3 regions of the Bariatricus sp. SGI.019 genome follow, and region 2 is predicted to be linked to each of the others. Evidence: predicted binding sites of a transcription regulator. Region 2 holds the regulator's gene; each other region holds the start of a gene.
The links. Region 2 encodes Rex, which represses fermentation and respiration genes when NADH is low (regulators of the CRP and FNR family bind a similar motif). Its sites were predicted from a motif close to ATTGTTAANTANTTAACAAT; they were not measured.
Positions count from the first base shown of each region.

Region 1 (10,642 bases), on a different contig from region 2:
TACGTCCCCAATTGAATAAAAGTGGTAAATAATGTTATAATGGTAGCGGTAAAAATAAGTAATAGGGGACAAAGGAGATATTGGCATGGAAGAAATGATGAACCTGATGGGAAGTGACTTGCTGGGAATGTTAGGAGAAAACGGCAATGTATTTCTGGCATGGACCAGACAGATGTTAATGATTGCTTTGATTGTGACTATTGTAATAGGTTTGGCAATCTGTTTCTTTGGATTGAAGATAGTAAGAGTCCTTACGGCAATTGTTGGTTTAGTTGTGGGAGCGGTGATTGGAGGCGTCGTGGCGCTGATGATCGGACTTAATGATACAGCACTCTTGGCGGTGATCGGAGTGAGTGCGGTTATTGTTGCGGTGTTGTTTGCATGGCTGCGTCGTTTGGGGATTTTTTTCCTGATTCTCTTTTATGTGTTTGGTGTCTGTGCTTCGCTTGTGGGTGTTAAGCCTGTATTTTTGTTGATTATTTATTTTGTTGTTGCTTTGGTATTGGCAGTTTTGTCTGTTTTTTGGACAACACCGCTTGTTATTATTGTAACTGGACTAGAGGGCGGAGTATCAGCAGGTCTGGCGATTGCCTCGTTGGCAGGTTTGAATCAGAATGTGTGGATTGGCTATGGAATCAGTATTTTAATCGCATTGATTGGAATGTGGGTGCAGTTCATGATGCAGTCCAGGAAGGTTGGAAAAAAAGAAAAAGTGTACTCCAGAAAAGTGAAAGAAGAAGTCTCCAGAGAGTCGGAAGTTGAGAAGGCAAGAATGATGCTGGATGATGAAGAGGATGAAGAGGATGTTTTTGAAGATCCAGAAGAAGTGAAAAAAGTACCAAAAGAAAATGATACAGAAGATGAAGAAGATGATGATATAGAAATATTTAACACGGAAGAATTATAAGTCCCGATTATGACACACCTCTCCTGATATAGTAGTGACTATAGAAGGAGAGGTGCTTTATTATGGGTAAAAAGAAGAATATGATAATTGCAATACTTGGATGTGTATTGCAGATATTAATGATGGTGACGTATAGTTTTTCTTCAATGCAGATATCAGGAGTTGTTTATATCATTGCATGGCTGGTATGTGCATTGATTGTAAGAAATGTATTAAATGAAAAAAAGGTAATTTAATCCATAGCCATCCGGTTTTATTGTATTTTAAAGCAAATGTGATATAATAGTTTTAGAATATGAATGAAGGAGGCCTTGTTATGAAGATCGATATGCATTGTCATGTAAAAGAGGGTTCTATAGACAGTAAAGTGGGATTGGATGAATATATCACCAAGCTAAAAGAACAAGGCTTTGACGGTATGTTGATTACCGACCATGATACTTACAAAGGATACCGTCACTGGAAGTATGATATGAAAGGAAAGGTTCACGAGGATTTTGTAGTATTAAAAGGAATCGAATATGATACCTGTGATGCGGGTCACATTATCTGTATTATGCCTGAAGGGGTGAAGATGCGCCTTTTGGAACTGCGAGGTATGCCGGTAAGTATGCTGATTGATTTTGTTCATCGTCATGGTGGAATCCTGGGACCGGCTCATCCATGTGGCGGAAAGTATCTTAGCTTTACGAATACGAAGCGCTTCTACAAATCACCGGAGATCATAAAACGGTTTGATTTTATCGAGGCTTTTAATGCTTGTGAACCAGCAGAGTCCAATGAGGGTGCAATGAAGCTGGCTAAAAAGTATAAAAAGCCGGGGATTGGAGGCAGTGATTCACATAAGCTGGAATGTGTGGGACTTGCCTATACAGAATTACCGGAATATGTAACTTGTGAGACGGAGTTGATTTCCCTGATACGCAGAAAAGTTCCGATAGAAGCTGGCGGAACTCTGTATGGAAAGACGACAAAGGATAAGATGGGAAAGGCAGATAAGATCCTGACTTATTCATTCTGGTTCTACAATAAAGGCGGTGAATTGCTGAGACGGCGTAAGCGGAAGGAAAAAGGGCAGATTGAGAATCCGGTAGATCCTATAGATCCTATAGAGATTCCATATCTGCGTTTTCAGAACAGATTGTCAGAGTAATATCTTATGATATAGAAGATAATAAAGCATGTTGAACATCGGAAAGATATCTGGGGTGCAGATATTCTTTCCGATTGTTTGTGTTTGGAAACTAAAAGATTTACTATTTGACGGAAACTGTAATGTGAAGTATACTTTCTAGATAAGAATTTGAAGGGAGTTGACGTATGCAGACATATTTTTTTATACTTTATTTCTTTACATATGGCTTTTTCGGATGGTGTACAGAAGTTGCTTACGCAGCTACGCAACAGAGAAAATTTGTAAACCGGGGATTTTTAAATGGTCCGATCTGTCCGGTTTATGGAATCGGAGTCGGAGTGGTCGTTCAGTTCCTGACACCATTTGAAAATAACTTATTCCTCCTTTATATAACCTCAATAATTGTAGTAACAGTGATTGAGGGACTGACCGGCTATCTGATGGATAAATTATTTCACCATAAATGGTGGGATTATACGAATCAGCCATTGAATATCGGGGGATATGTATGCCTGTTGTTCTCCCTTGCCTGGGGTGTTGCGTGCGTGATCATTGTAAAGGTGATTCATCCGTTCATCCACAAAGTGTTGGCGTGGATTCCTGTGAAGGTTGGAATTGCTCTGAGTGTGTTGCTTGGGATGACTCTGGTTGTTGATATTGTTGTAACTGTTTCGGCAGTGTTGAAGCTGAACAGACGCCTGGAAGCAATGGAGAAGATTGCGGCAGAATTGAGAGAATTCTCCGACAAGGTTGGAGAAAATATATACGAAAATGTCATGGAAACTATGGAATTCCAGGAAGAAGCCAAGAAACAGCTGGATTCGGCAGCTTTGGAACTGCGTGAGAAGCTGGAGACGGTATCTGAAGAACAGAAGACCCGCATGGCAGAACAAAAAGAACGGATTACTGAGCAGAAGAATCGCATGGCAGAACAAAAGGCCCGTATAGAAGAGTTGAAAACAAAATATGCGGAGCTGGCAGGACGCAGTACAAGAGTCAGTATTCGTCTGGTAAAAGCATTCCCGAAGATGGAATCCAGACACCACAAAGAGATTTTAGAAGAATTGAAACTTCGTGTAAAAAAGAACCGGAAGTAATCCGGTTCTTTTTTGAACGGTGGTATTGACAAAATAAGAAAATATAGATATGATAAGAGCACTCGTCTAAGAAATCTAATCATTATCATTCAAAGGGGTATCCCCATCGGGAAGATTCGTTCCCAATTTCCAAAACGAGAAAAGAACCATACAGGAAAGGAGGGTAGAAGTATCATTTCAATTATTCAGTGTGTTTATGTAAAAAGGAGTGTTTAAATGAAAAAAACAAATAAAAAATCTATCTTTTTTTCTGTAGTTTTGTTGTTCCTTAGTGTATTAGGTATTGTGGGAGCCGCTAGTACGATGACGGCAGAAGCTAAGGAGGTCTCTTTGGTAACGGGAGCATCCGTCCAATATATGGGATATTCGACACATTATTATTATGTGGATGGAAATATGGCATATTGTCTGGAACCCGGTAAACTCTCGCCGAATAACGGAACTTATTCCTCCGATGAGTTGGATAAGGACCAGCTTTTGGCAAAAGCAATGTATTATGTGTATGGAGGACCTGGGTATGATGTGTATATGAAACCGACATTGACAGGAGGGTGGGATCAACCAGACCGAGCCTATTGTCTGTCGCACTGCATATTGTCTTATATTTATGATGGGTGTGATCCAAATAGCGATGGGTTCAAGGGATTGAATGCGGATATTAGTAATGCAGTAATTCAGTATACGAACGCAATTCAGGGATGGCCAAATATACCGGATACAGATATTGCTCTTTCTCAGGAGAATTTAACCGCATTTTTTAGTGCTGAGGAGGGCGTGCAGCGAACAGAGGTTGTTACATGTGAAGGGGATACATCGAATTCATTAGTGCTTTCTTTGCCCGAAGGAGTGACTCTGGTAAATGTAACCCAGCAAAGTCGTCTGCAGGGCCAGGTGACAGTGCATGGGCAAGAGCAGTTCTATCTGGCATCAGATGTGGCTTATGGTAACGGAACAAGTTGGGACAGTGGTCAGATAAAAGGGACTTTGAATCAAGCGTGGAGAACGCTGGTTGTAAAAACTGGTGGCGGAAGCCAGGATATCGGAACTGGACAATTGCTCACGGTGGAACCATCAGCAGTATCTCTGCAAGTGAAGTGGATGGAGCGCCCGGAACTTATGGTTGAGAAACATGCAGATAAAACGGGGAAAACTTATCAGTTGGGAGACATTGTTACTTATACTATGGATGTAACACAGCAGATTCAAAATGCGGTGGCAAAAAATGTGGTGATTACAGATACAATTCTTACTGAGGGAGTACAGCTTCAGAAAAATTCCATTGTTCTTCTGGATGGTTCCCGTAATGTGATACAAGATGCAGTGATCTCTGTCAACGGAAATTCATTTACCATTCATGCAGGAGAGTTCTTACAGTGTGTAGAACTTGGAGAACGCTATATAGTCGAGTATCAGATGGCAATAACGGATGAATCGGTGATAGGAAAAGAAATAGATAATGAAGTAGTTGTCTGCGCGGATAATGCGGAAGAGAAAAAAGATGAAGAGAAGATTCTGGTAGAAAAACCGAAAGAATCAGATGAACCAGAAAAAGAAACACCGGAGATAGAGAAACCAGAGACGGAACCTGAGAAACTTGTGGAAGCAAAATCCAAAACGACAGCAAAAATTGCATCCGTTAAGACTGGTGATCAAGAAAATATAGTGGTTCTTGTACTATTCTTGATTCTTTCTTGCACCACTATATTTGTTTGTGGTAAAATGAACGCATGGCTACGGAAAATATGGAGAAAGTAGTATTCAAAAGATAAGTCAATGAAGAAGAATAGGAGGTTGTCGTGATGGGAATGACAATGACGCAGAAGATATTGGCGGCTCACGCAGGGCTCGATTCTGTTGTGGCAGGACAATTGATAGAGGCGAAGTTAGATGTAGTAATGGCAAATGATATCACCGGACCTATGGCACTGCCGATTTTTCGGGAGATGGCAGAAAATGTGTTTGATAAGGATAAAGTAGTTCTGGTACCAGATCATTTTACACCGAATAAGGACATTAAATCAGCAGAGAACTCTAAGGCAATCAGAGAATTTGCAAGAGCACAGGGATTAACATGGTATTTTGAACAGGGAAAATCCGGCGTGGAACATGCAATCCTTCCAGAAGCTGGTGTTGTTGTGGGTGGTGAGTGCATTATTGGTGCAGATTCACACACCTGTACATATGGCGCATTAGGTGCATTTTCTACTGGTGTGGGAACCACAGATATTGCAACAGGTATGGCAACAGGTGAGTTGTGGTTTAAAGTTCCGAGCGCAATGAAGTTTGTATTGACGGGAAAGCCAGGACCATATGTCAGTGGAAAAGATATCATTATCCATATTATCGGTAAGATTGGGGTAGATGGCGCACTTTATAAATCTATGGAATTTGTTGGAGATGGCATTGCTAATCTGTCTATGGATGATCGTTTTACAATGGCGAATATGGCGATTGAAGCTGGTGCCAAGAATGGAATCTTCCCGGTAGATGAACAGACAGAAGCCTATATGAAAGAACATTCCAAGAAGGAATACAAGATATATACTGCTGATGAGGATGCAGAGTATGATGAAGTGGTTGAGATTGATCTTTCAGAGGTACGTCCGACCGTTGCATTCCCACACCTTCCAGGTAATGCTAAGACAATTGATGAGGTTGAGGCGATGGAGCCAATCAAGATCAATCAGGTTGTAATCGGTTCTTGTACCAATGGGCGTATGGAGGATATGAGAAAAGCAGCAGCAATTTTGAAAGGCCATACAGTTCATCCAGATGTACGTGTTATGGTAATCCCTGCAACACAGAAGATCTACAAACAGTGTATCGCAGAGGGACTTTTGGATATCTTTGTGGATGCAGGCTGTGCTGTGAATACACCAAGCTGTGGACCATGTATGGGAGGTCATATGGGTGTTATGGCAGCAGGTGAAAAGTGTGTGTCTACAACAAATCGTAACTTTGTGGGCAGAATGGGACATGTAGATTCTCTGATCTATCTTGCGTCTCCAGAAGTGGCTGCAGCGAGTGCGATTGCAGGATGTATTGCGAATCCAGAGAAAGTAGGTGACAGATAATGAAAGCAGTAGGACATGTATTTAAGTATGGTGATAATGTGGATACGGATGTTATTATTCCGGCAAGATATCTTAATTCCTATGATCCTCAGGAACTGGCAAGCCATGCGATGGTAGATATTGATCCAGATTTTGTAAATAAGATGAAGCCGGGAGATCTGATTGTTGCGAATAAAAACTTTGGATGTGGTTCATCCAGAGAACATGCACCTCTGTGTCTCAAGACGGCAGGTGTAAGCTGCGTCATTGCAGAGACATTTGCCAGAATCTTCTATAGAAATGCAATCAATATTGGATTACCGATTATTGAATGCCCAGAGGCAGCAAGAGGAATCGATGCCGGTGATGAAGTGGAAGTTGATTTTGACAGTGGAAAGATCTATAACCGTACAAAAGGCACAGAGTTTCAGGGACAGGCTTTCCCGGAATTTATGCAGAAGCTGATTGCTGCAGGTGGCCTGGTAAAATATACAAATAGTAAAAAATAGCGGATGATAGAAGGGTGAAAAAGATGAATCTACATTACAAAAGTACAAGAAATTCGAACTTGAAAGTAACAGCTTCTGAAGCGATTCTGACAGGTCTTGCTCCGGACGGTGGTCTATTTGTGCCGGAGAAACTTCCGACACTCGATGTTTCAATGGAGCAGTTGAAAGACATGTCATATCAGGAGACCGCTTATGCGGTTATGAAGCAGTTTTTAACAGACTTTACAGAAGAGGAGTTGAAGGACTGTATTCGTAAAGCATATGACAGTAAGTTTGACACTGAGGAGATCGCGCCGCTGGTAAAGGTAGATGATACGTATTATCTGGAATTGTTCCATGGGGCAACGATTGCGTTCAAGGATATGGCATTGTCTATATTGCCGCATCTTTTGACTACTTCGGCCAAAAAGAATCATGTGGAAAATGAGATTGTGATTCTTACAGCTACGTCTGGTGATACGGGTAAGGCTGCTTTGGCGGGATTTGCTGATGTTGAAGGAACCCGAATCATTGTATTTTATCCGAAGAACGGAGTCAGCAAAGTACAGGAACTTCAGATGGTTACGCAAAAAGGAAGTAATGTAGATGTGGTTGCGATCCATGGAAATTTTGATAATGCACAAAGTGGTGTGAAAGCAATGTTCGAAGATAAAGAACTGGCTCAGGAACTTGCAGCAAAGGGATACCAGTTTTCTTCTGCTAATTCTATCAATATTGGACGTCTGGTTCCGCAGGTCGCATATTATGTAAATGCTTATGCAAAATTACTGGCAAATGAAGAGATTGCAGAGGGAGAATTGATCAACGTTGTAGTCCCGACCGGCAATTTCGGAAATATTCTTGCTGCTTACTATGCAAAGCAGATGGGAGTGCCGATTGATAAACTGATCTGTGCATCAAATAAGAACAAAGTGCTGTTTGATTTCTTCCAGACGGGTACATACGATAAGAATCGAGAGTTTGTGCTGACGACCTCACCATCCATGGACATTCTGATCTCCAGTAATCTGGAGCGTCTGATCTATCTGATTGCAGGTGAAGATTCTGAGAAGACCAGAGAATTAATGGAAGAATTAAAAGATAGTGGAAGCTATACGATTACTGAGGATATGAAGGAAAAATTATCTGATTTTGCATCTGGATATTCAGATGAAGCAGAGACTGCCGAAAGTATCCGTGAGAATTACGAAAAGACAGGATATGTAATTGATACGCATACAGCTGTTGCTGCGCATGTCTGTGAACAGTATAGGATTAAGACCGGTGATGCAAAGAAATGTGTGATTGCATCAACGGCGAGTCCATATAAGTTCGTTAAGAGTGTTATGACGGCAATTGATGAAAAATATGCAGATGCAGATGAATTCGAACTTCTGAAAGTGTTGGAAGAGACATCTGGTGTAGAGATGCCACAGGCAATCAAAGATATTCTGGATGCCAATATACTTCATACTTTGGAATGTGATGCAGATAAGATGAAGGAAACTGTAAAAGGTATATTGCAAGTGTAAGGAGTGAGGACAGATGCTGTTGGATGGTTTCTTTGGGGCAATTGCTCTGGGGGCTGGAATCTACTGCCTTTATGGATATTATATGTTAAAAGTGAAAAAAGAGATTGTGAAGACAATCTTGCTTCCGAAGGGTGTAAATGAAAAAAGCTGCAAAGACCTGGAGGGATATTGCAGAGATGTCGGGAAGCCACTTCTTGCGTTGGGAATTATCCTGTTGTTAGATGGGTGTGTAGATCTGTACGATTCCTATATCAGCAGTGTTGGCATACTGTATGTAATTATGACGGCAGTTCTATGTGTGATGCTTGTTGTCTTTATGCTGAAATTACGTAAATACAACCAAAAATATTTTGGAATCAACTGAATGGTTGGAGCTGGATTTCGGTTATATAAAATATTTATATGAATAATAGATAAGTTTCATAAATTATAATATTGACAAAATGCAAGATTGAAAATACAATCTTGCATTTTTTGTAAAAACATAGACGTGATTATGCGGTTGGTGAAAAATAAATGAATAATAAAAAATATTAACTTTCGCGAAAGGATTGTTAAAGTATTGACTTTTTATGAAAAAAATGTAATAATAAGACAAATGCCGCTGTAAAAGGCAGAAATATGCAAAGGCAGAAAGTGTTACGGCGGTTATGATTAAGGAAAGAAAAGAGGTAAAACAAAGATGGCGAATATCGATTTAAGTAAGTACGGCATTTCAGGAACTACAGAAATTGTACACAATCCTTCTTATGATTTATTGTTTGAGGAAGAGACAAAGCCGGAATTGGAAGGTTTTGAAAAGGGTCAGGTTAGTGAACTTGGTGCAGTAAACGTAATGACAGGTGTATATACCGGACGTTCTCCAAAAGATAAATTCATTGTAATGGATGAAAATTCCAAAGATACTGTATGGTGGACTTCTGATGAGTACAAGAATGATAACCATCCGGCTTCTGAAGAGACATGGGCTGCTGTAAAGGATATTGCAGTGAAAGAACTTTGTGATAAGAAGCTTTATGTGGTAGATGCTTTTTGCGGAGCCAATAAGGATACACGTATGGCAATCCGTTTCATCATGGAAGTTGCATGGCAGGCTCATTTTGTTGAGAACATGTTTATTATGCCTACAGCGGAGGAACTTGAGAGTTTTGAGCCAGACTTTGTTGTTTATAATGCTTCTAAAGCAAAAGTTGAAAATTATAAAGAGTTAGGACTGAATTCAGAGACAGCAGTTGTATTCAATATCACAAGCCGTGAACAGGTAATTATCAATACATGGTACGGTGGAGAGATGAAAAAAGGTATGTTCTCTATGATGAACTACTATCTGCCATTGAAGGGAATTGCTTCCATGCACTGTTCTGCCAATACAGATATGAATGGTGAAAATACAGCAATCTTCTTCGGATTATCTGGAACAGGTAAGACAACTTTGTCAACAGATCCAAAACGTCTTCTGATTGGTGATGACGAACATGGATGGGATGATAATGGTGTATTTAACTTCGAAGGTGGATGCTATGCGAAAGTTATCAATCTGGATAAAGAATCTGAACCAGATATTTATAATGCAATCAAGAGGGATGCGCTTCTTGAGAACGTAACACTGGATGAAGAAGGAAAGATTGATTTTGCTGATAAGAGTGTAACTGAGAATACACGTGTATCTTATCCGATCAATCATATTGAGAAGATTGTTCGTCCTGTATCTGCTGCACCAGCTGCACAGAATGTAATCTTCCTGTCTGCAGATGCATTTGGAGTACTTCCTCCGGTATCTGTACTGACACCAGAGCAGACACAGTACTATTTCTTATCTGGATTTACAGCAAAACTTGCTGGTACAGAGCGTGGAATCACAGAGCCTACACCAACGTTTTCCGCATGTTTTGGACAGGCATTCCTGGAACTGCATCCAACAAAATATGCAGAAGAACTGGTTAAGAGAATGGAAAAGAGCGGTGCAAAAGCATATCTTGTTAATACTGGATGGAATGGAACTGGAAAGCGTATCTCTATTAAAGATACCCGTGGTATCATTGATGCAATCTTAAATGGAGATATCCTGAATGCTCCTACTAAGAAGATCCCATACTTTAATTTCGAAGTTCCAACAGAACTTCCAGGTGTAGATTCTGCAATTCTTGATCCTCGTGATACTTACGCAGAAGTAGCTGAATGGGAAGCTAAGGCTAAGGATCTTGCTGAGAGATTCGTAAAGAACTTTGCAAAATATGAAGGAAATGAAGCAGGTAAAGCATTAGTTTCTGCAGGACCACAGTTATAAAAAACAGTTTTATAGGTTGTAAAATCTATATAAATGGGGTATAATATCCTCAGTAGAAACCTGGGATGTTCGATAACTTCTGTAATTTTGAACCTACAAAACTTTAAACGGGACTCTTATATCTCCGTAATATGTCAGGCCTC
Region 1 is NZ_JBNPOQ010000002.1:165,344-175,985, reverse strand. It holds gene ACQRD1_RS02160 (hypothetical protein) at 86-907, shown strand; gene ACQRD1_RS02155 (hypothetical protein) at 970-1,143, shown strand; gene ACQRD1_RS02150 (PHP domain-containing protein) at 1,224-2,060, shown strand; gene ACQRD1_RS02145 (putative ABC transporter permease) at 2,228-3,139, shown strand; gene ACQRD1_RS02140 (isopeptide-forming domain-containing fimbrial protein) at 3,356-4,894, shown strand; gene leuC (3-isopropylmalate dehydratase large subunit) at 4,939-6,213, shown strand; gene ACQRD1_RS02130 (3-isopropylmalate dehydratase small subunit) at 6,213-6,701, shown strand; gene thrC (threonine synthase) at 6,725-8,212, shown strand; gene ACQRD1_RS02120 (hypothetical protein) at 8,226-8,576, shown strand; gene pckA (phosphoenolpyruvate carboxykinase (ATP)) at 8,895-10,499, shown strand; RNA gene ssrS (6S RNA) at 10,554-10,642, shown strand, end outside.
Region 1: pckA (phosphoenolpyruvate carboxykinase (ATP)) is a predicted target of Rex. The motif match lies at 8,763-8,782, and genes of this name have one in related genera.

Region 2 (10,642 bases):
ATTAGCACGATGACAGAAGAAGCGCGTGAAAAAGGATTGATTACTGCGTCTGCAGGAAATCATGCTCAGGGAGTTGCGTACGCTGCTCAGAAGTTTGGCTGCAAAGCAACGATTGTAATGCCAACGGTCACTCCGCTTATCAAAGTAAATCGAACGAAAAGCTATGGAGCAGAAGTGATCTTACATGGGGATGTCTATGATGATGCTTGCGAATATGCATTGAAACTTGCAGAAGAAAATGGCTATACGTTTGTACATCCATTTGACGATCTGGCAATCGCAACAGGTCAGGGTACGATTGCGATGGAGATTGTTCAGGAATTACCTACAGTTGATTATATTCTGGTGCCGGTTGGCGGCGGCGGTCTGGTGACAGGTGTATCAACGCTTGCGAAAATGCTGAATCCTAAGATTAAGGTAATTGGTGTAGAACCTGCTGCCGCAGCAAGCATGACAGCGGCTCTGGAAGCAGGAGAGCCTGTTACCCTAGATAGTGCTAATACAATTGCAGACGGTACCGCTGTAAAGCGTGTTGGAGAAAAGATTTTTCCGTATGCAAAAGAGAATATCGACAGTGTCTTGACGGTTGCTGATGATGAATTGATTGCCGTATTTTTGGATATGGTAGAGAACCATAAGATGATAGTAGAGAATTCGGGTCTGCTGACAGTTGCAGCTCTGCGTCAGCTTGATTTGAAAGGTAAAAAGGCAGTTGCAATCTTAAGTGGTGGAAATATGGATGTAATCACCATGTCTTCTATTGTACAGCATGGTTTGATACAACGAGACAGAATCTTCTCTGTATCCGTACTTCTTCCGGATAAACCAGGTGAATTGGTACGAGTTGCGGCAACCATCGCCAATGCACAGGGAAATGTTATCAAGTTGGAACATAATCAGTTTGTAAGTACCAACCGAAATGCGGCAGTAGAACTTCGTATCACTATGGAGGCGTTCGGAACAGAACATAAACATGATATACTGATGGCACTTGAAGATGAAGGATTCCGTCCAAGAGAGATTGGAGCAAAGCTATACTAAAATGAGATGAGAATTCAAAACATTAAAGAGACAGAAAATTTGTTAGAATTTTCTGTCTCTTTTTGTATGAAGAGAGAAAAATTCCCCTTGACACAAAATGTATAATTGTATACAATTATACACATTAAAATATAAAATAATGTTTTGTTTTGGTAATGTCATTTTAAGGAGTGTGTATTATGGAAAATAGAAAAGTTTATTTGGACAAGCATTCGAATTTGCTTCAATTGGAGGAGCATATGTATCCTCTGGTCGATGTTGATACACCGAATGTATTCCGGAATCTATTTCATTATGATGAGATTCCGAAGATTGCATTTAACGATCGTATTGTACCCCATAGTATGCCGGATGAAATCTGGATTACAGACACTACATTTCGTGATGGTCAGCAGTCTCGCGCGCCATATAGCACAGAACAGATTGTGACACTCTATGACTATTTTCATAAACTAGGTGGACCGAAGGGAAAGATTCGCCAGAGTGAATTCTTTTTGTATAGCAAGAAGGATCGGGATGCAGTATATAGGTGTATGGAAAAAGGATATAAGTTTCCGGAAGTGACTAGTTGGATCCGCGCAAGTAAAAAGGATTTTGAACTGGTAAAAGAGATTGGAATGAAAGAAACTGGAATTCTAGTAAGCTGTTCTGATTATCATATCTTTTATAAATTAAAGATGACAAGAAGAGAGTGTATGAATCATTACTTATCAGTGATCCGTGAATGTCTGGAAACTGGAGTGAGCCCGAGATGCCATCTGGAAGATATTACGCGTTCTGATATCTATGGTTTCGTTATTCCATTTTGTCTGGAACTTATGAAATTAATGGATGAATATAAGATTCCAGTGAAGATTCGTGTCTGTGATACGATGGGATATGGAGTAAACTATCCAGGAGCTGTGATTCCAAGATCTATTCCTGGAATTATCTATGGACTTCGTGTTCATGCGGGTGTGCCAAGCGAATTAATTGAGTTCCATGGTCACAATGATTTTTATAAAGCAGTCAGTAACTCTACAACTGCATGGTTATATGGTGCAAGCGGTGTAAACTGTTCACTTTTTGGCATTGGAGAACGTACTGGCAATACACCTTTGGAAGCTATGGTATTTGAATATGCACAGTTAAGAGGAACATTGGATGGTATGGATACAACGGTAATTACAGATCTTGCAGACTATTACGAGAAAGAGATAGGATATCAGCTTCCGTCAAGGACACCATTTGTAGGAAAGAATTTTAATGTTACCAGAGCGGGTATTCATGCAGATGGACTATTAAAAAATGAAGAGATTTATAATATATTTGATACAGATAAATTCCTCAAACGACCACCGTTGGTTGCAGTATCCAATACATCTGGTCTTGCTGGGATTGCGCATTGGATCAATACGTACTTTCATCTGCCTGAAGAAAAACAAGTAGATAAAAATTCAGAATTAGTAATAATGGTGAAGGCATGGGTAGATAAAGAGTATGAGGAAGGCCGTGTTACGGTACTGACAGATAATGAATTGCTTGTTGTTATTGATGATGCATGTAAACAGCTTGGAGTCAGCCTTGTCCAGGAGAAATAGAATCGAAGAAGGAGCAGAACATGGAAGAATATCAAGACCATTCTCTTAGAGGAAAGGTATTTCAAAAACTCCGTGAAGATATTCTTTCTGGAGTATATAAAGATGATGATGAATTAAGAGAGATTTCCATTGGAGAAGAAATGGGAGTCAGCAGAACGCCAGTTAGGGAGGCGCTTAGACAGTTGGAGCTAGAGGGGCTGGTGACGATCATTCCTAATAAGGGAGCTTATGTAAAAGGTATTACTCAAAAAGATGTACATGATATTTATAAAATAAGATCTCTTTTGGAAGGCTTATGTGCAAGATGGGCGACAGATAATATTTCCGATGAACAGATAGAAGAATTAGAGGAGATTATTCTATTGTCAGAGTTTCATTTGCAAAAAAAGAGTGAAGGAAAAGCGGCACAGGTATCTGAATTGGATGGTAAATTTCATAAAGTCTTGTATGAGGCATCCAACAGTCGTATACTAGAACATGTATTATCTGATTTTCACAAATATGTGAAGATGGCACGTACTTTGTCGGTAGGTGCCAAGGACAGAGCACAGAAATCAATCGAGGAACATAAAGGTATTCTTGAGGCAATTAAGAATAAAGACGCTGATCAGGCTGAAATGCTTGCGAATCAGCATATCATGAATGTTATGGAGAACCTCCATATGGAGAAGTAAATCAAAAAGGAGAGAAGCAAGATGGCAAAGATTAAGATGACAACACCAATTGTAGAGATGGATGGAGATGAGATGACAAGAATCTTGTGGAAGATGATCAAAGAGAATCTTCTGGAACCATTTATTGAACTGAACACGGAGTATTATGATCTTGGACTGGAACACAGAAATGAGACCAATGACCAAGTAACCATCGATTCTGCAAATGCTACTAAAAAATATAAAGTAGCAGTGAAATGTGCAACAATCACACCAAATGCCGCACGTATGACAGAATATAATCTAAAAGAAATGTGGAAGAGTCCGAATGGAACAATCCGTGCTATTCTTGACGGAACAGTATTTCGCGCTCCAATTGTGGTAAAGGGAATAGAACCTTGTGTGAAGAATTGGAAGAAACCAATTACAATAGCGAGACATGCTTATGGTGACGTTTATAAGAATACGGAGATGAAGATTCCGGGACCTGGAAAAGTAGAACTGGTTTATACTGCCGAAGATGGAACAGAAACGAGAGAACTGGTACATAATTATGCAGGACCAGGTGTTGCACAGGGAATGCACAATCTGTGCGGATCCATTGAAAGTTTTGCAAGAAGCTGCTTCAATTATGCTTTGGATACCAAGCAGGATCTGTGGTTTGCGACGAAAGATACGATTTCTAAAAAATATGATCATACATTCAAAGATATTTTCCAGGAAATCTATGATGCAGAATATGCAGAAAAATTTGAAAACGCTGGTATCGTATATTTCTATACGTTGATTGATGATGCAGTTGCCCGCGTTATGAAATCAGAAGGCGGATATATCTGGGCATGTAAGAACTATGACGGAGATGTAATGAGTGATATGGTTTCTTCCGCATTCGGTTCATTGGCTATGATGACCTCTGTACTGGTATCTCCAGAAGGTTATTATGAATATGAAGCTGCACATGGAACAGTACAGCGTCATTATTATAAACACTTAAAAGGAGAAGAAACATCAACCAATTCAGTTGCCACTATATTTGCATGGACCGGAGCGTTGAGAAAACGTGGTGAATTAGACAGCAATCAGGAATTGATGGATTTTGCAGATAAGCTTGAAAAAGCAACGATCGACACAATTGAAGAAGGAAAAATGACCAAAGATCTTGCTTTAATTACAACTTTAGAGAATCCAACTGTGTTGAATAGTGAAGAGTTTATAAAAGCAATTGCTGAGAAATTGTAGTAATTAATAGTAAAAAGGGGACGTAGTAAAATTAACTTTTACTACGTCCCCTTTTTACATTTAGGGTGTACCCAAATGAAAAATATGTTATACTTGTTCCCAGGAAGGAGTTGTGTATCGTGAAGAGTAATTGTGAATCATGTGCTCATTATGAATATGATGAGGACTATGAATGTTTCACTTGTCAGATGGCATTAGATGAGGATGAATTGTATCGATTTGTGACCAATACATATTACGATTGCCCATATTATAGTTATGGCGATGAATATACGATTGTTAGACATCAGATGTAGATTATATGAATGGGGGAAGTATAGAAGATGAATATATTGATGATTAATGGAACTATGCGAAAGGGTTCTACTTATCATGTGGGAAAAATGTTGATTGATAAGATTGCTACAAAGGAGGATCAGGTAATTGAACTATTTCTACCGAAGGATATGCCTGAGTTTTGCAGAGGCTGTGGAAGATGTATTATGGAAGATGAGACAAAATGTTTTGATTATCTAATGTACATGAAGCGGTTGACTGGCTTGATTGATAAAGCTGACCTGTTGATTCTGACTTCACCGGTTCATGTCATGCATGTAACGGGAGCGATGAAATCTATGTTGGATCATTATGGATATCGTTTTATGGTTCACAGACCGGGAGCTTCTATGTTTCGAAAACAGGCAGTGTGTATTGCAACTGCCGCGGGAGGCGGCGTGAGATCTACGCTTAAGGATATGAAGATTAGTCTCCAGTTCTGGGGTGCCGCTAGAGTGTATACCTACGGAATGTCGGTGGCATCGCTTGGTTGGGATGGTGTCAGTGCAGATAAGAAAGAGCGGATTGACAGAGATTTGAGTAAGCTTGTATTAAAGATTTCCAAAGATCCAGATGGAGTGAATCCAGGAATCAAGACTCGTGCTCTGTTCTATATTATGAGAAGCTTTCATAAAAAAGGAATGAGTCCGGTGGATGATAATTATTGGAAAGAAATGGGATGGCTTGGAAAAGAACGTCCATGGAAATTACTGAAAAAGGAAGAGCTGTAGCTATTCAGCCAGCTCTTCCCATTTTATATACAGCTCTTCAAGTTCTTCCGCAATAGCTGCCTTTTCATTGGCTAATTCCTGACATTTAATGGAACTTGTAAAAATATCTTCCTGCAACATCATTTCGTCAATCTTAGCATCCCGCTCTTCAAGAGTAGTGATGCGTTCTTCGGTTTTCTTCAGTTCGTTTTTTCGTTTTCGCTCGCGAGCCTGTGCTTCTTTTTGTTCCTTCCAGTCGAGCTTAGAATCTGACACATTTGCTGCAACAGAGTCTTTGCCAGAAGATATAGCAGAATTTGCAGTTCCTGGAATATAAACAGAAGACGGGGCACCAGCATAAATGGTTGTTAGCTCGTCTTTTTTTTCAAGATAATAGTCATAATTCCCTATATAATTTACAAAAGTCTGATTCACCAGATCAAGGATCCTTGTTGCTGTCTGATTGATAAAATAACGATCGTGTGAAACATATAAGATAGTTCCGGTATAGTTGTTCAATGCTTTTTCCAGAATTTCTTTTGATGGAATATCCAAGTGGTTTGTTGGTTCGTCAAGAATCAGAAAATTAGCTTTCGAAAGCATCAGCTTCGCTAAAGATACTCTGCCACGTTCTCCACCGCTTAGGTCACCGATCCGTTTAAACACATCATCCCCAGTAAATAAAAAAGCGGCCAGCATATTTCTGATCTTCGTGTTAGTCAAATCCGGGTAATCATCTGAAATTTCGTCAAAAATGGTTTTTTCCATATGTAGTACATGGTGTTCCTGATCATAGTATCCGATCGCTACATTAGTTCCCAATGTAAATGTACCGGAATCTGCTGATATTACCTGATTTAAGATTTTTAAAAGTGTTGTTTTCCCCGTTCCATTGTCACCGATGATTGCAACATGTTCCCCGCGTTTAATGTCAAAACTTATATCTTGAAACAGAACTTGATTTGGAAATGATTTACTTAGATGTTCAACAGACAGAACATCGTTACCGCTGACACAAGAAGGCTCTAATGTTAAGTGAATCTCATTATTTGCTTCCAAGGGTTTCTCTACAGGACGGATCTTTTCCAACATCTTTTCACGGCTTTCTGCACGCTTAATAGATTTCTCACGATTAAAAGAACGAAGCTTTTCAATTACGGCTTCCTGATGCTTTATTTCTTGCTGCTGATTTAAATATTCTTTTATCTGAGCATCACGAAGCTGCTGCTTTTTGGCAGCATAATCACTGTAATTTCCATTATAGGTCATCAATTTTCCAGATTCGATTTCTAAGACCTTAGTCACTACTTTGTTCAAAAAGTAACGGTCATGAGATACGATCAGAACGGCTCCTGGATAATTCAGAAGATAAGTTTCTAACCAAGCTATAGAGTTTAGATCCAAGTGGTTAGTAGGCTCGTCCAAAAGCAAGATATCTGGCTTGGTGAGCAATAATTTACCAAGAGAGACGCGGGTTTTCTGACCCCCAGAAAGGGTATCTACGGGTTTAGAAAAATCATTTTCTGTAAAACCAAGACCTTTTAATACCCCGTTAATCTCACTTTCATATGCATAACCATTCTGGCGTTCAAAAGAAGCTGTCAGACGATTATATGTTTCAAGGCGTGATGTCAATGCATCACCTTCTAAATGTTTTAATTCTAATTCGATGGAACGGATCTGTGTTTCCATTTCGATGATATCAGATTTGGCAAGTTTCACTTCTTCATAGATAGTGCTTCCACTTTGCATAGCCTGATGCTGTGCAAGATATCCCAAGGTTTTGCCTTTGGTTAAAATTACTTCTCCGCGGTCAGAAGGAAGCTCACCTACAATCATTTTAAAAAGCGTTGATTTTCCCGCTCCATTGGGACCAACAAGAGCTGCTTTTTCGTGATCTTCTATATGAAAAGAACCGTCAGCGATAATCACTTTTTCGCCGAAAGATTTACTGATTCCGTGACATGCTAATATCATATTATTTTCATATCCTCCTTTTTCACTCGTTTTCATTATAGCGAAAATAGGACAAAATACAACTAAAAGTTTGACTTTGTTCACACAATTCTATATAATATTTCTTAGAATGAAATGGAAGGTGAGACTATTGGAAGAGAGAGAGATTTCCCAGGCGGTCATCCGTAGATTGCCACGATACTATCGATACTTAGGAGAGCTACTTGAAAATGGAGTGGAGCGTATCTCGTCTAACGATTTGAGTAAGCGTATGAAAGTGACTGCATCTCAGATTCGTCAGGATCTTAACAATTTTGGTGGGTTCGGTCAGCAGGGTTATGGTTATAACGTTAAATATTTGTATACAGAGATTGGTAAGATTCTTGGCTTGGAAGAGGCTCATAATATGATTATTATAGGAGCTGGTAATTTGGGGCAGGCTCTTGCTAATTATGCAGCTTTTGAGAAGAGAGGATTTGTATTAAAAGGAATTTTTGATGTCAACCCAAGATTGGTAGGTGTTTCAATCAGAGGCGTGCCGATTCGTATGATGGATGAGTTAAAGTCATTTGTCCAACAGAATGATGTTGAGATTGCAGTTTTAACTATTCCAAAGGACAAGGCAATTGAAGTGGCTAATATGCTGGTAGACAATGGTGTTCGTGCAATTTGGAATTTTGCCCATACAGATTTGAATCTGCCGGATCATATAATTGTTGAAAATGTACACTTGTCTGAAAGCTTAATGCAGTTATCATACAATATTAGCCGATATAACGAAGAACATAAGAAATAAAAAGCAAAGACGTGTAATGACTGGCATGCGCAGACGGGCTGGTTTTTACACGTCCTTTTATATTGTAAAATGAACTTGGAAGGTGAGATTATGCGATATCTGCTTAATGGAAATCAAATGAAAAAGGCGGATCAATATACAATACAGGAACTGGGAATTTCGTCTATGGAGTTAATGGAGCGTGCTGCAAAGAGATGTGTAGAGACTATGGAGGCGGAAAAGCTTGATCTGTCCAAAGCGTGTATCGTATGTGGTTCAGGGAATAATGGTGGTGATGGATTTGCGATAGCGAGACTTTTAAAGGAAAAAGGGTATCCTGTGACAGTTTGTTTTGTAGGAAATGAATCTCATCGTACGGATGAAACAAAACAGCAGATGAGTAAATTAAGGGAAACAGGTGTTGAGATATTCAAAGAGTACAAAGAAGACGAATATAGTATCATAATAGATGCGATGTTCGGTGTTGGACTTAGCCGTGAGATTATAGGAAAATATTTTCAGATTATTCAGAAGATGAATGAAGCAAAGGCTGTAAAATTTGCTGTAGATATGCCATCTGGAATATCTGCGAATCATGGAAGTGTCCTTGGAATTGCTTTCCGTGCAGATATTACGGTGACTTTTCAAATGGAAAAGCTGGGACTTGCAATCTATCCCGGAAAGGAATATTCTGGTAAAGTGATTGTAGCTGATATCGGAATCCATACGGAAAAAATAATTGCTACCGAAAAAACGGCATATACTTATGAGAAGAAGGAATATTGTAAATTTCTGCCAGCCAGAAAAGAAAATTCGAATAAAGGGACATATGGGAAGTTACTTGTAATTGCAGGAAGTAAAGGTATGTCTGGAGCGGCTTATCTGAATGCAAAAGCGGCATATATGTCTGGAGCAGGACTGGTACAGATCTATACACCGGAAGAAAATAGGATTATTTTACAGCAGCTCCTTCCGGAAGCAATTATTACAACTTATGACATTTTTGATAAGACTGAGTTGTTAAATCTTTTAACATGGGCAGATGCAGTTTGTATTGGATCTGGAATAGGAATCAGTGAGCGTTCCAGGAGAATATTGAAGGCAACTCTTGAGCATGTGAAAGTACCTTGTCTGATTGATGCAGATGGTTTGAACCTGATTGCGGAGCATAACGCTTATCTTCAAAAGATTCATCATACAGATTTTGTGATAACACCACATATGAAAGAGATGTCACGGCTGTTACATATAAGTGTAGAGGAATTAAAACAACATAGGATGGATATACTGGATTCATTTGTTCAAAAAAGTCAATGGACTTGTGTACTGAAAGATGCCAGAACTATTGTTGCATCAGTTTCTGAAGGAAACTATGTAAATATGTCGGGTAATTCGGCAATGGCAAAAGCTGGTTCTGGAGATGTACTGGCGGGAATAATAGCTGCGCTTTTGGCGCAAGGACTCAGTTGTAGGAAAGCCGCTGTTTTGGGAGCATACCTACATGGAAGAGCAGGTGATTATGCCCGTATCGATAAAGGAAGTTATAGTGTTTTGGCAAGAGATTTGACGGAGTATCTATCCAATGCATTTAAAGAGCAGGAGGAGGTAAAAAGTGAAGAATTATACGAGAGTCTGTGTAAGGATTGATCTTGATGCAATAGAATATAATATTGAGATGATGAAGGCAAATATACAAGATGGTGTTAAGATGCTGGCAGTTATTAAAACGGATGGATATGGGCATGGAGCTGTTCAGATAGCAAGGCTTCTTAGTACGAAAGAATACATCTGGGGTTATGCAGTCGCAACGCTTGAGGAAGCAGTTATCCTTCGCCACAGAGGTATCACAAAACCCATTCTCGTACTGGGATGTATCTTCCAGGATCAGAGGAGATCAATGATTGAGCATGAAATCCGTATGACTGTGTATACAGAGGAGATGGCAAGAGAAGTATCAGATCTCGCAGTCAGCATGGGAAAGAATGCCTATATTCATATCAAGTTGGACACAGGAATGTCACGGCTAGGTTTTCCAACCTGTCAAGAAAGTGTAGAGCATATTACGAACATTAGCAGGATGCCGAATCTCGTTATGGAAGGAATGTTTACACATTTTGCAAAAGCAGATGAGACGGATAAGTCATTTACCAGAAAACAGATGAAAGAGTATTGTTGGATGAAGGATGCTCTGACAAAAGAGGCAGTTACATTTACTTATTATCATTGTTCCAATAGTGCGGGGATCATTGATCTGGAAGAAACGAACATGGATCTGGTAAGAGCCGGAATCGCAACTTATGGAATGTATCCGTCTGAAGAAGTTGTTAAAGGAAATGTTCCATTGAAGCCTGCGATGAAATTGATCAGCCATGT
Region 2 is NZ_JBNPOQ010000017.1:32,878-43,519, forward strand. It holds gene ilvA (threonine ammonia-lyase) at 1-1,041, shown strand, start outside; gene ACQRD1_RS11385 (2-isopropylmalate synthase) at 1,221-2,621, shown strand; gene ACQRD1_RS11390 (GntR family transcriptional regulator) at 2,642-3,295, shown strand; gene ACQRD1_RS11395 (NADP-dependent isocitrate dehydrogenase) at 3,317-4,513, shown strand; gene ACQRD1_RS11400 (DUF6472 family protein) at 4,633-4,809, shown strand; gene ACQRD1_RS11405 (flavodoxin family protein) at 4,837-5,559, shown strand; gene ACQRD1_RS11410 (ABC-F family ATP-binding cassette domain-containing protein) at 5,560-7,515, opposite strand; gene ACQRD1_RS11415 (redox-sensing transcriptional repressor Rex) at 7,646-8,290, shown strand; gene ACQRD1_RS11420 (NAD(P)H-hydrate dehydratase) at 8,381-9,916, shown strand; gene alr (alanine racemase) at 9,882-10,642, shown strand, end outside.

Region 3 (10,642 bases), on a different contig from region 2:
CAGAAACTACTTTGAGAAAGCTCAGCGTATGAGTGGTATGACAGGTGATAACCTGATGAAAATGCTGGAATCCAGATTAGATAACGTAGTATTCCGTCTGGGTCTTGCAAGAACAAGACGTGAAGCTAGACAGATCGTTGATCACAAGCATGTTCTTGTAAATGGAAAGCAGATCAACATTCCATCTTACCTGATCAAAGCAGGCGATGTAATTGAAATCAAAGAATCTAAGAAGAGCTCACCAAGATATAAAGAAATCGTTGAGGTTACAGGCGGACGTCTGGTTCCAGAATGGTTAGAAGCTGATCTTGAGAACCTGAAAGGAACAGTAAAAGAACTTCCAAGACGTGAAGAAATTGATGTTCCTGTAGATGAGATGTTAATCGTCGAATTATATTCTAAATAATAACCCGTAACACCACAGGAGGTGGACTTAGTGTTTGATTTTAATAAACCCAACATTGAAATAACTGAGATTTCAGAAGATAAAAAGTATGGAAGATTTGTTGTAGAACCGCTGGAAAGAGGTTATGGTACAACATTAGGAAACTCTCTTAGAAGAATTATGCTTTCATCTTTGCCAGGAGCTGCAATCAGCCAGGTAAAGATTGATGGTGTTCTTCATGAGTTCAGTTCTATTCCGGGTGTTAAGGAAGATGTTACTGAGATTATCATGAACTTGAAATCTTTGGCTATCAAGAATACATCTGAGACAGATGAACCGAAGACAGCTTATATTGAATTCGAAGGAGAAGGCGTTGTTACGGCAGCGGACATCCAGGTGGATCAGGATATCGAGATCATGAATCCAGAGACCGTTATTGCAACATTAAACGGCGGGGCAGACAGCAAATTATACATGGAACTCACCATTACAAAGGGCAGAGGGTATGTAAGTTCTGATAAAAATAAAAACGATGAATTACCAATTGCAGTAATTCCAATCGATTCTATTTACACCCCGGTGGAACGTGTGAACCTCACTGTTGAAAACACACGTGTTGGACAGATTACAGACTTTGATAAGTTGACATTAGATGTGTACACTAATGGTACACTGCTTCCGGATGAAGCAGTCAGCCTGGCTGCAAAAGTGTTAAGCGAACATCTGAAACTCTTTATCGACCTGTCTGAAGTGGCTCAGGCTGCTGAAGTAATGATTGAAAAAGAAGATGATGAAAAAGAAAAAGTTCTTGAAATGAGTATTGACGAATTAGAATTATCTGTTCGTTCTTACAACTGCCTGAAGAGAGCAGGAATTAATACTGTAGAAGAACTTACGAACAGAACACCGGAAGATATGATGAAAGTACGTAACCTTGGACGTAAGTCTTTGGAAGAAGTACTTGCAAAATTAGATGAATTAGGATTAAGCTTAAGCAGAGGCGAAGAGTAGAACACTTAACGAATGCAAGCTGTAAGCGAAGCATGAGTTTAGTGTGAACTCTGTCCTTCGGAACTTAATGAGCGCGAGTGTAAGCGAAGTGCGATTTAGTAAGAAGGACTTCCATCAAAATGATTTTCACCAGTAAGCCCGAAGTGCGTGGTGAAGCATTTGGCTAGTAAGCCCGAAGAAGCATAACCAAGTGTTATTAATGGAGGATTTGAAAAATGGCAAAATATAGAAAACTTGGCAGAACATCAAGCCAGAGAAAAGCATTATTGAGAAACCAGGTAACAGCATTGCTTAACAACGGCAAGATCGTTACTACAGAAGCTAAGGCAAAAGAGATCCGCAAGATCGCTGAAGGCCTTATTGCAATGGCAGTAAAAGAAAAAGACAACTTTGAAGAAGTTACTGTAAAAGCTAAAGTTGCCCGCAAGGACAAAGATGGCAAGAGAGTAAAAGAGGTTGTAGACGGTAAGAAAGTTACTGTATATGACGAAGTTGAGAAGAAGATCAAGAAAGATATGCCAAGCAGACTTCACGCTCGTCGTGAGATGTTGAAAGTTCTTTACCCAGTAAAAGAAGTTCCGACAACTCCAGCTGGAAGAAAGAAAAATACAAAAGAAGTTGATCTTGTTGCAAAACTCTTTGACGAAATTGCACCAAAATACGAGAACCGTAACGGTGGTTACACAAGAATCGTAAAGATCGGTCAGCGTAAAGGTGATGCAGCAATGGAAGTTCTGATTGAACTTGTATAATATTATGGGCTAAAAAGGAATTCTAGATAATTAGGATTCCTTTTTGTTGAATTTGTATTTCATTTGTGATATTATAAAAGAGTATCTTATTAATATTTAACATATGGGGATAAAGAGTATGAAAAAGAGTATGAGAAAGAAAATTATGAGCATTATCACTGTAATGTTGCTTGCAGTTATGTTAGTGCCAGGAGAAGTATTTGCGGAAGGAAGCGAAGAATATACACCAGTAGATGGTCTGGCATATACATCGGTGGATGGATCTTGCCATATTAATATATATGCAACAGAAGGTGGTACGGTAAATAAGATTGGTGAAAATGATGATAAAACGTTTAGCCAACTATTGGGATATAAACAGTACCAAGCGGTAGCTGATGAGGGGTATAGATTTGTTGGATTTAGTTATGAATTGACGTGTGAAATGTGGTTGGCTGGAAATGGAGTAGCTCCAAATGATTCCCAGCGCACAAGCTTTAGAGGAAGTCGACTCGGAACGTTTTACAGAGTAAGTTCATGTAGCTCAGATGGAACGGTTGTAGACAATGCGAAGACAGCATATGTTTCAAGTCCTGATAATGACATGATTCAGCTCAATCGTCTTTTATCTGTAGGAGAATCAGTTTTATACCCTTTGACATATAATGTGTATGCAAAATTTGAAAAAATACCTACTTATACTGTAACATATACGGATGGCGTGGACGATGAAGAAGTGTTTGCAGATCAGACATATACAGAATATGAAGATGCAGACACACCAGCATTTAGTGGAAGTACGACCCGTGAGGGATACATATTTACTGGCTGGGATCCGGATGTAGAAGAAAAGGTAACAAAAGATGCTACATATGCTGCAACATGGGCAGAGGATAAAAATGGCAATGGCATAGACGATGCGCAGGAACCTAAATATACAGTAACCTATACAGATGGCGTAGAAGACGAAGAAATATTCGCTGATCAGAAAACAGAAGTATTAAGTGGGTTAGCAACACCGGAATTTAACGGTACACCTACTCGTAAAGGTTATACATTTAAGGGATGGAATCCAAAAGTTGAACTGACAGTAACCGACAATGCAGTGTATACAGCAGTATGGGAAAAAGATACGGTTATTGATAAAGAAGATGGCAATAGCGGAAATAAAGATAATACCAACACAAATGGAAACACAACAAAAAATTCCAATGATAAAGCCAATACTTCTAAAACGGTACAAACAGGCGATAATTCAAATATCGGAATCTGGGCAATTTTGATGATGTTATGTGCAGCAGTTGTTGTTACATTAACAGTTAGAAAAAAAGTAAGATAGATATAGTTGATTTATAAAGCGAAGAAATTTAGGTTTCTTCGCTTTTTTCTATACAAAAACAAATAAAAAGGAACACTGCAATTTTAATCTGGGACGGAGGAAAATGAAAATCCCACGTCCCCATTATCGTTAAATAATCTACTTATCGAAAAACTAAATACAAACCGAAAATATAGTGATATAATAAATAAACTGTGTATTAAACCAGAAAAAAGAAAGAAGGGATGTTGTTAATGAGTAGGTTAGAGATCGCTTCGCCTAAGAGAGCCAGAATTGTAATGGAAGGATTGTATAAAGACTTAGAGCGAAGAATTGAATCCAGCCCACCGGGATTATGCCCGGTAGACATGTCACGTGCATTTTTGGAATTATGCCATGCGCAGACATGTGGAAAATGTGTTCCGTGTCGTATAGGGCTGGGACAGTTAAACCATTTTATCAAGGATGTTCTTGATGGAAAAGCAACTATGGAGACATTGGATGTTATGGAGCAGACCGCCTTGTCTATCATGGAGTCAGCCGATTGTGCCATTGGGTATGAAGCTGCAAATATGGTATATAAGGGACTGATCGGATACCGTGATGATTATGTGGAGCATATTAAAAATGGAAGATGTACCTGTACATATAATCAGCCGGTACCGTGTGTATCTTTGTGTCCGGCACATGTAGATATTCCGGGTTACATAGCGCTTGTAGGAGAAGGCAGATATGCAGATGCTATCCGTTTAATCCGAAAAGATAATCCATTTCCAACAACTTGCGGTTTTATCTGTGAGCATCCGTGTGAAGCACGCTGCAGAAGAAATATGGTGGATGATTCCATCAACATTCGTGGTCTCAAGAGGGTGGCTGCTGATTTTGCTGGTGAGGTAGAGCCACCGACATGTGCACCAAGTACAGGAAAGAGAATTGCTGTACTCGGCGGAGGTCCAGGAGGATTAAGTGCAGCTTACTATCTGCAACTGATGGGTCATCAGGCTACGGTATATGAGATGCTTCCAAAACTTGGGGGAATGCTTCGTTATGGAATTCCGAATTATCGTCTGCCTAAGGAAAGATTAGACGAAGATATCAATGCTATTTTAAAGACTGGCGTAGAGGTAAAACATGGTCTTAAGATTGGACAGGATATCACAATTCAAGAACTGAGAGCACAATACGATGCTGTGCTGATTACGATTGGGGCAAGCACAGATAAAAAACTGGGACTGGAAGGGGAAGATGCAGATGGAGTATTATCTGCTGTTCAGTTCCTGAGAAATGTAGGCAAGAACGAGATTATGGATCTGACCGGCAAGGAAGTTGCTGTCATCGGGGGCGGCAATGTTTCTATGGATGCGGTTCGTACGGCAAAACGTCTCGGTGCTAAGAAAGTAAGTATTGTGTACAGAAGAAGAGTTGCAGATATGACAGCTCTTCCAGGAGAAATTGACGGCGCTGTTGCTGAAGGAATCGAACTTCAGACATTAAAAGCACCTGCGTCACTGGATATTGATGAAAATAATCATATCAAAGGTATTTATGTGACTCCGCAGATGGTAAGTGCAATCAAGGATGGACGAGCAAGTATCAAACCGACTGGCGAAGAGGATATTTATATTCCATGCGATGTATTGGTTGTTGCAATCGGTCAGAATATTGAGACACGCCATTTTGAGGAAGCTGGTATTCCGGTAGAACGTGGTAAGATTGTTACAAAGAGCACAGGAACCTTTGAAAATATGCCAGGAGTATTTGCAGGAGGAGACTGCGCAAGCGGCCCTGCTTCTGTAATAAAGGCAATTGCTGCAGCGAAGGTTGTAGCGGCTAATATTGATGAATATCTCGGCTATCACCATGAAATTTCCTGTGACGTAGAGATTCCAGAGGCACATCTGGATGACCGTACACCTTGTGGACGTGTGAATCTTACAGAACGAGAAGCTTGTGAAAGAGTCTGTGATTTTGAGGGTGTAGAGAACTGCATGACCGAAAAAGAAGCAAAACAGGAAGCAAGCAGATGTCTGCGGTGTGATCATTTTGGATATGGCATATTTAAGGGAGGCAGAGAGACATTATGGTAAATCTTGTAATTGATGGAAAACAAATATCCGTAAAAGAAAATACCACGATTATGGAGGCTGCCGCTCAAAATGGGATTCATATTCCTAAATTGTGTTATCTGAAAGGAATTAACGAGATCGCAGCCTGTCGTGTATGTGTAGTTGAATTAGAGGGAAAGGATAAACTGATTACCTCATGTAATAATGTTGCTGAGGAAGGTATGGTAATCCATACAAACAGTCCAAAAGTACGCAGGGACAGAAAAACCAATGTAGAGTTGATCTTATCTCAGCATAATTGTCAGTGTGTGGCATGTTCAAGAAGTGGCAACTGTAGCCTTCAGTCAGTTGCCAATGACTTGAATATTATCGATATTCCATACAAGATGGAGATCGAGAAACAGCCTTGGAATAAGAATTTTCCACTGATCCGTGATTCCTCCAAATGTATTAAGTGTATGCGGTGTATTCAGGTCTGTGATAAAGTACAGGGATTGAGTGTCTGGGATGTGGAAGGAACCGGATCCAGAACGACTGTAAATGTAGGTGGTCATAAGAACATTCAGGAAGCAGACTGTTCATTGTGCGGACAGTGTATTACACATTGTCCGGTAGGAGCATTGAGCGAGAGAAATGATACGGAAAAGGTCTGGGAAGCAATTGCAGATCCAGATAAAATTGTTGTAGCTCAGGTTGCACCGGCTGTACGTGCTGCATGGGGCGAACAGATTGGACTTGCTCCAGAAGATGCAACCATTGGAAAGATATTGGATGCCTTGAAGCGTATGGGTGTGGACTACGTGTTTGATACTGTATTTTCAGCCGATCTGACAATCATGGAAGAAGGACACGAATTTGTTCAGCGTTTTACAAATGGTGAACTGAAAGATCGCCCGATGTTTACATCATGCTGTCCAGGATGGATTCGTTTTATTAAAACACAGTATCCACATTTGGTAAAATATTTATCCTCTGCAAAATCACCACAGCAGATGTTCGGCGCAGCAATGAAGACCTACTTTGCAGAAAAACTAGGTGTATCACCAGAGAAAATCTACACCGTGTCTGTAATGCCTTGTGTTGCGAAAAAAGGCGAGAGCGAGATGGAACTGTTCTATGGAGAATATGCAGGACATGACATTGATACAGTAATCACGACCAGAGAGCTGGTAAGAATGATTCGTTCTGCACACATCAGCCCTGATACATTGGTAGATATTGAAAGCGACCGCCCGATGCAGGCTGGTACAGGAGCTGGTGTCATCTTTGGAGCAACTGGCGGTGTAATGGAAGCAGCGCTTCGATCCGCATATTATATCATCAAAGGAGAAAATCCACCGGCAGATGCATTTACTGCAGTAAGAAGTCAAGGCTTCAACGAAAATGATGGTGTACAGGAAGCAGATTTCCAGATTAATGATATTACCGTCAGAACCGCTGTTGTAAGCGGTCTTGGCAATACCAGAGCACTGCTTGATAAGATAGAACGAGGAGAAGTACACTACGACTTCGTAGAAGTTATGGCATGTCCAGGAGGCTGCGTAGGCGGAGGCGGACAGCCAATCCACGATGGTGAAGAGCTGGCCTTTGAACGCGGCAAGAACCTGTACTATCTGGATGATAATTATGACATTCGATTCTCACATGAGAATCCAGATATCCTTCAGATGTACGAAGAATATTTCGAAAAGCCAATGTCACATAAAGCTCATATGCTGTTACATACAGAACATGATGCAAAAATAGTAAATTACGGCAAAGGATTTTAAAAAATAGTTAATAGGGGACGTAGTAAAATTAAAAAATACTACGTCCCCTGTTATTTTTTTGTCATTATCGTTAAAAAAATATCAAAAACATATTGACAAATAATTAACACACAGTTATACTATGACCATTGAAACGATAGTAACACAGTTACAGGGAGGATAATCAAAATGGCAAAGAAAAAAGAGGCAGTACCAGAGATTATTGATAATGTCGAAGCTCTTGAAGCAAAGATGAAGGCGATGAGAGAAGCACAGAAGATCTTCGCTACATTCACACAGGAGCAGGTAGATAAGATCTTCTTCGAGGCAGCAATGGCAGCAAACAAGATGCGAATTCCTCTTGCAAAACAGGCAGTTGAGGAAACTGGTCGTGGTATCGTGGAAGATAAGGTTATTAAGAATCATTACGCAGCAGAGTATATTTACAATGCTTATAAGAATACCAAGACTTGCGGAGTTATTGAAGAAGACCCAGCATATGGAATTAAGAAGATTGCGGAACCAATTGGCCTTGTAGCGGCAGTTATTCCTACAACTAACCCAACATCAACAGCAATTTTCAAAACATTGATCTGCTTGAAGACCAGAAATGCAATTATCATCAGTCCACATCCGGCAGCAAAAGCCTGTACGATCGCTGCAGCAAAGATTGTTCTGGATGCAGCTGTCAAAGCAGGAGCACCGGAAGGAATTATCGGATGGATTGACGTTCCGTCCCTGGAACTTACCAATACAGTTATGAGAGATGCAGATATTATCCTTGCAACAGGTGGACCTGGAATGGTGAAGGCTGCATACTCTTCAGGAAAACCGGCACTTGGCGTTGGACCTGGAAATACTCCTGTTATTATTGACGAGACAGCAGATATCAAGATGGCAGTAAATTCTATCATTCATTCTAAAACATTTGACAATGGTATGATCTGTGCATCCGAACAGTCTGTAACGGTGCTCGACAGTATCTATGATGAAGTAAAGAAAGAATTTGCATATCGTGGATGCTATTTCCTGAAAAAAGGCGAAGAGCTGGATAAAGTTCGTAAGACTATCATTATCAACGGTGCCTTAAATAATAAGATCCCAGGAAAATCTGCATATGAGATTGCAAAACTCGCAGGTGTAGATGTCCCGGAAGATACCAAGATCTTAATCGGTGAAGTGGAATCCGTTGATATCTCTGAAGAATTTGCGCATGAGAAATTATCTCCGGTACTTGGAATGTACCGAGCAAAAACATTTGATGAAGCCCTTGCAAAAGCTGAACAGTTGGTAGCAGATGGCGGATATGGACATACATCTTCTCTGTATATTCATCCTGCAGAGAAAGAGAAGATTGCAAAACATGCAGAAGCAATGAAGACTTGTCGTATCTTAATCAATACTCCATCTTCTCAGGGCGGTATCGGTGATCTTTATAACTTTAAACTTGCTCCATCTCTTACACTTGGATGTGGTTCTTGGGGAGGCAACTCTGTATCTGAGAACGTAGGTGTAAAACATCTGATTAACATTAAGACGGTCGCAGAGAGGAGAGAAAATATGCTGTGGTTTAGAACACCTGAGAAAGTATACTTTAAGAAAGGCTGTATGCCGGTGGCACTCGATGAACTCGGAACAGTGATGCACAAGAAAAAAGCATTTATCGTAACAGATACCTTCTTATATAAAAATGGTTATGTAAAACCAATTGAAGAGAAATTAGACCAGATGGGAATTCAGCATACATGCTTCTATGAAGTAGCACCAGATCCGACTCTGCAGTGTGCACAAAAAGGAACAGACCAGATGAGAGCATTTGAACCAGATACAATCATCGCACTTGGCGGTGGATCTGCAATGGATGCAGCGAAGATTATGTGGCTGATGTATGAGCATCCAGAAGCAAACTTTGAAGACATGGCTATGGACTTCATGGATATTCGCAAGAGAGTATTTACCTTCCCAAAAATGGGAGAGAAAGCCTACTTTGTTGCAATCCCGACATCTTCTGGTACAGGTTCTGAAGTGACACCATTTGCCATCATCACTGATGCAGAGACAGGCGTAAAATGGCCGATTGCAGATTACGAATTACTTCCAGATATGGCAATCGTCGACGTAGATAATGCAATGACAGCTCCAAAAGGACTGACAAGCGCATCCGGTATCGACGTTATGACACATGCAATCGAAGCATACGTATCCATTATGGCAACAGACTACACAGATGGACTTGCAATGAAAGCCGTTAAGATGGTATTCGATTATCTGCCATCTGCATATGCAAACGGAGCCAATGACCCAATCGCAAGAGAAAAGATGGCAAATGCATCCTGTATGGCTGGTATGGCATTCGCAAATGCTTTCCTTGGCCTGAACCACTCCATGGCCCACAAACTTGGAGCATTCCATCACTTGCCACACGGTGTCGCAAACGCAGTTCTCCTGACAGAAGTCATGAGATACAATGCAGCAGAAGTTCCGACCAAGATGGGAACATTCTCCCAGTACCAGTATCCACACGCACTTGCAAGATACGCAGAATTAGGACGCTTCGCCGGATGCCAAGGCAAGACAGACGAAGAAGTATTCGAAAACTTCCTCGCAAAACTGGAAGACCTCAAAGAAAAGATTGGAATCAAAAAATCCATCAAAGAATACGGAATCGACGAGAAATACTTCCTCGATACATTGGATGATATGGTTGAACAAGCCTTCAACGACCAGTGTACAGGAGCAAACCCGAGATATCCACTCATGAAAGAAATGAAAGAAATCTATCTGAAGTGTTACTACGGTTAATATTAGGGACGTAGACTTTTTAAAAAAGTCTACGTCCCTAATTGTGTTTTGTGGTGTACCTAAATGGAAAAAGGGGTGTACCCAAATGAATAAAGTTAATTATTTAACAATAAAAATATGCAATAAAAATAAGTTAAAAAAATATCAAATTACTCTTTCCAAATGAAATTTAAGGGTGTATAATGCAGTTAACAAATAAAAGATCGGAAGTATTATACAAGGAGGCACAGCTTATGAAACTTGAAGGAAGTAATTTGATCGTGAAACGTCCGTACAAAGAAGTCTACAAATGCGATAAAGAGATTGTCAAGGTATTCGAGACCACACATCCAAAATCTGCAGTGTTTAATGAGGCGTTGAATACAGTAAGAGTAGAGGAATCAGGATTGGATATTCCGCAATTAAAAGAGGTTACACAGATTGATGGCAAATGGGCTCTGGTTATAGAGTATAAAGAAGGAAAGACTTTGGAAGAGATGATGAAGGTGGACCATGATAATCTGGAAAAATATATGTCAGATTTTGTGGATCTGCAGCTGAAGGTTCAGAGTAAGAAAGCGCCGATGCTTAACAAATTAAAG
Region 3 is NZ_JBNPOQ010000001.1:53,017-63,658, reverse strand. It holds gene rpsD (30S ribosomal protein S4) at 1-406, shown strand, start outside; gene ACQRD1_RS00300 (DNA-directed RNA polymerase subunit alpha) at 437-1,396, shown strand; gene ACQRD1_RS00295 (bL17 family ribosomal protein) at 1,612-2,148, shown strand; gene ACQRD1_RS00290 (InlB B-repeat-containing protein) at 2,267-3,466, shown strand; gene ACQRD1_RS00285 (NAD(P)-binding protein) at 3,700-5,532, shown strand; gene ACQRD1_RS00280 ([FeFe] hydrogenase, group A) at 5,526-7,280, shown strand; gene adhE (bifunctional acetaldehyde-CoA/alcohol dehydrogenase) at 7,449-10,061, shown strand; gene ACQRD1_RS00270 (aminoglycoside phosphotransferase family protein) at 10,295-10,642, shown strand, end outside.
Region 3: adhE (bifunctional acetaldehyde-CoA/alcohol dehydrogenase) is a predicted target of Rex. The motif match lies at 7,372-7,391, and genes of this name have one in related genera.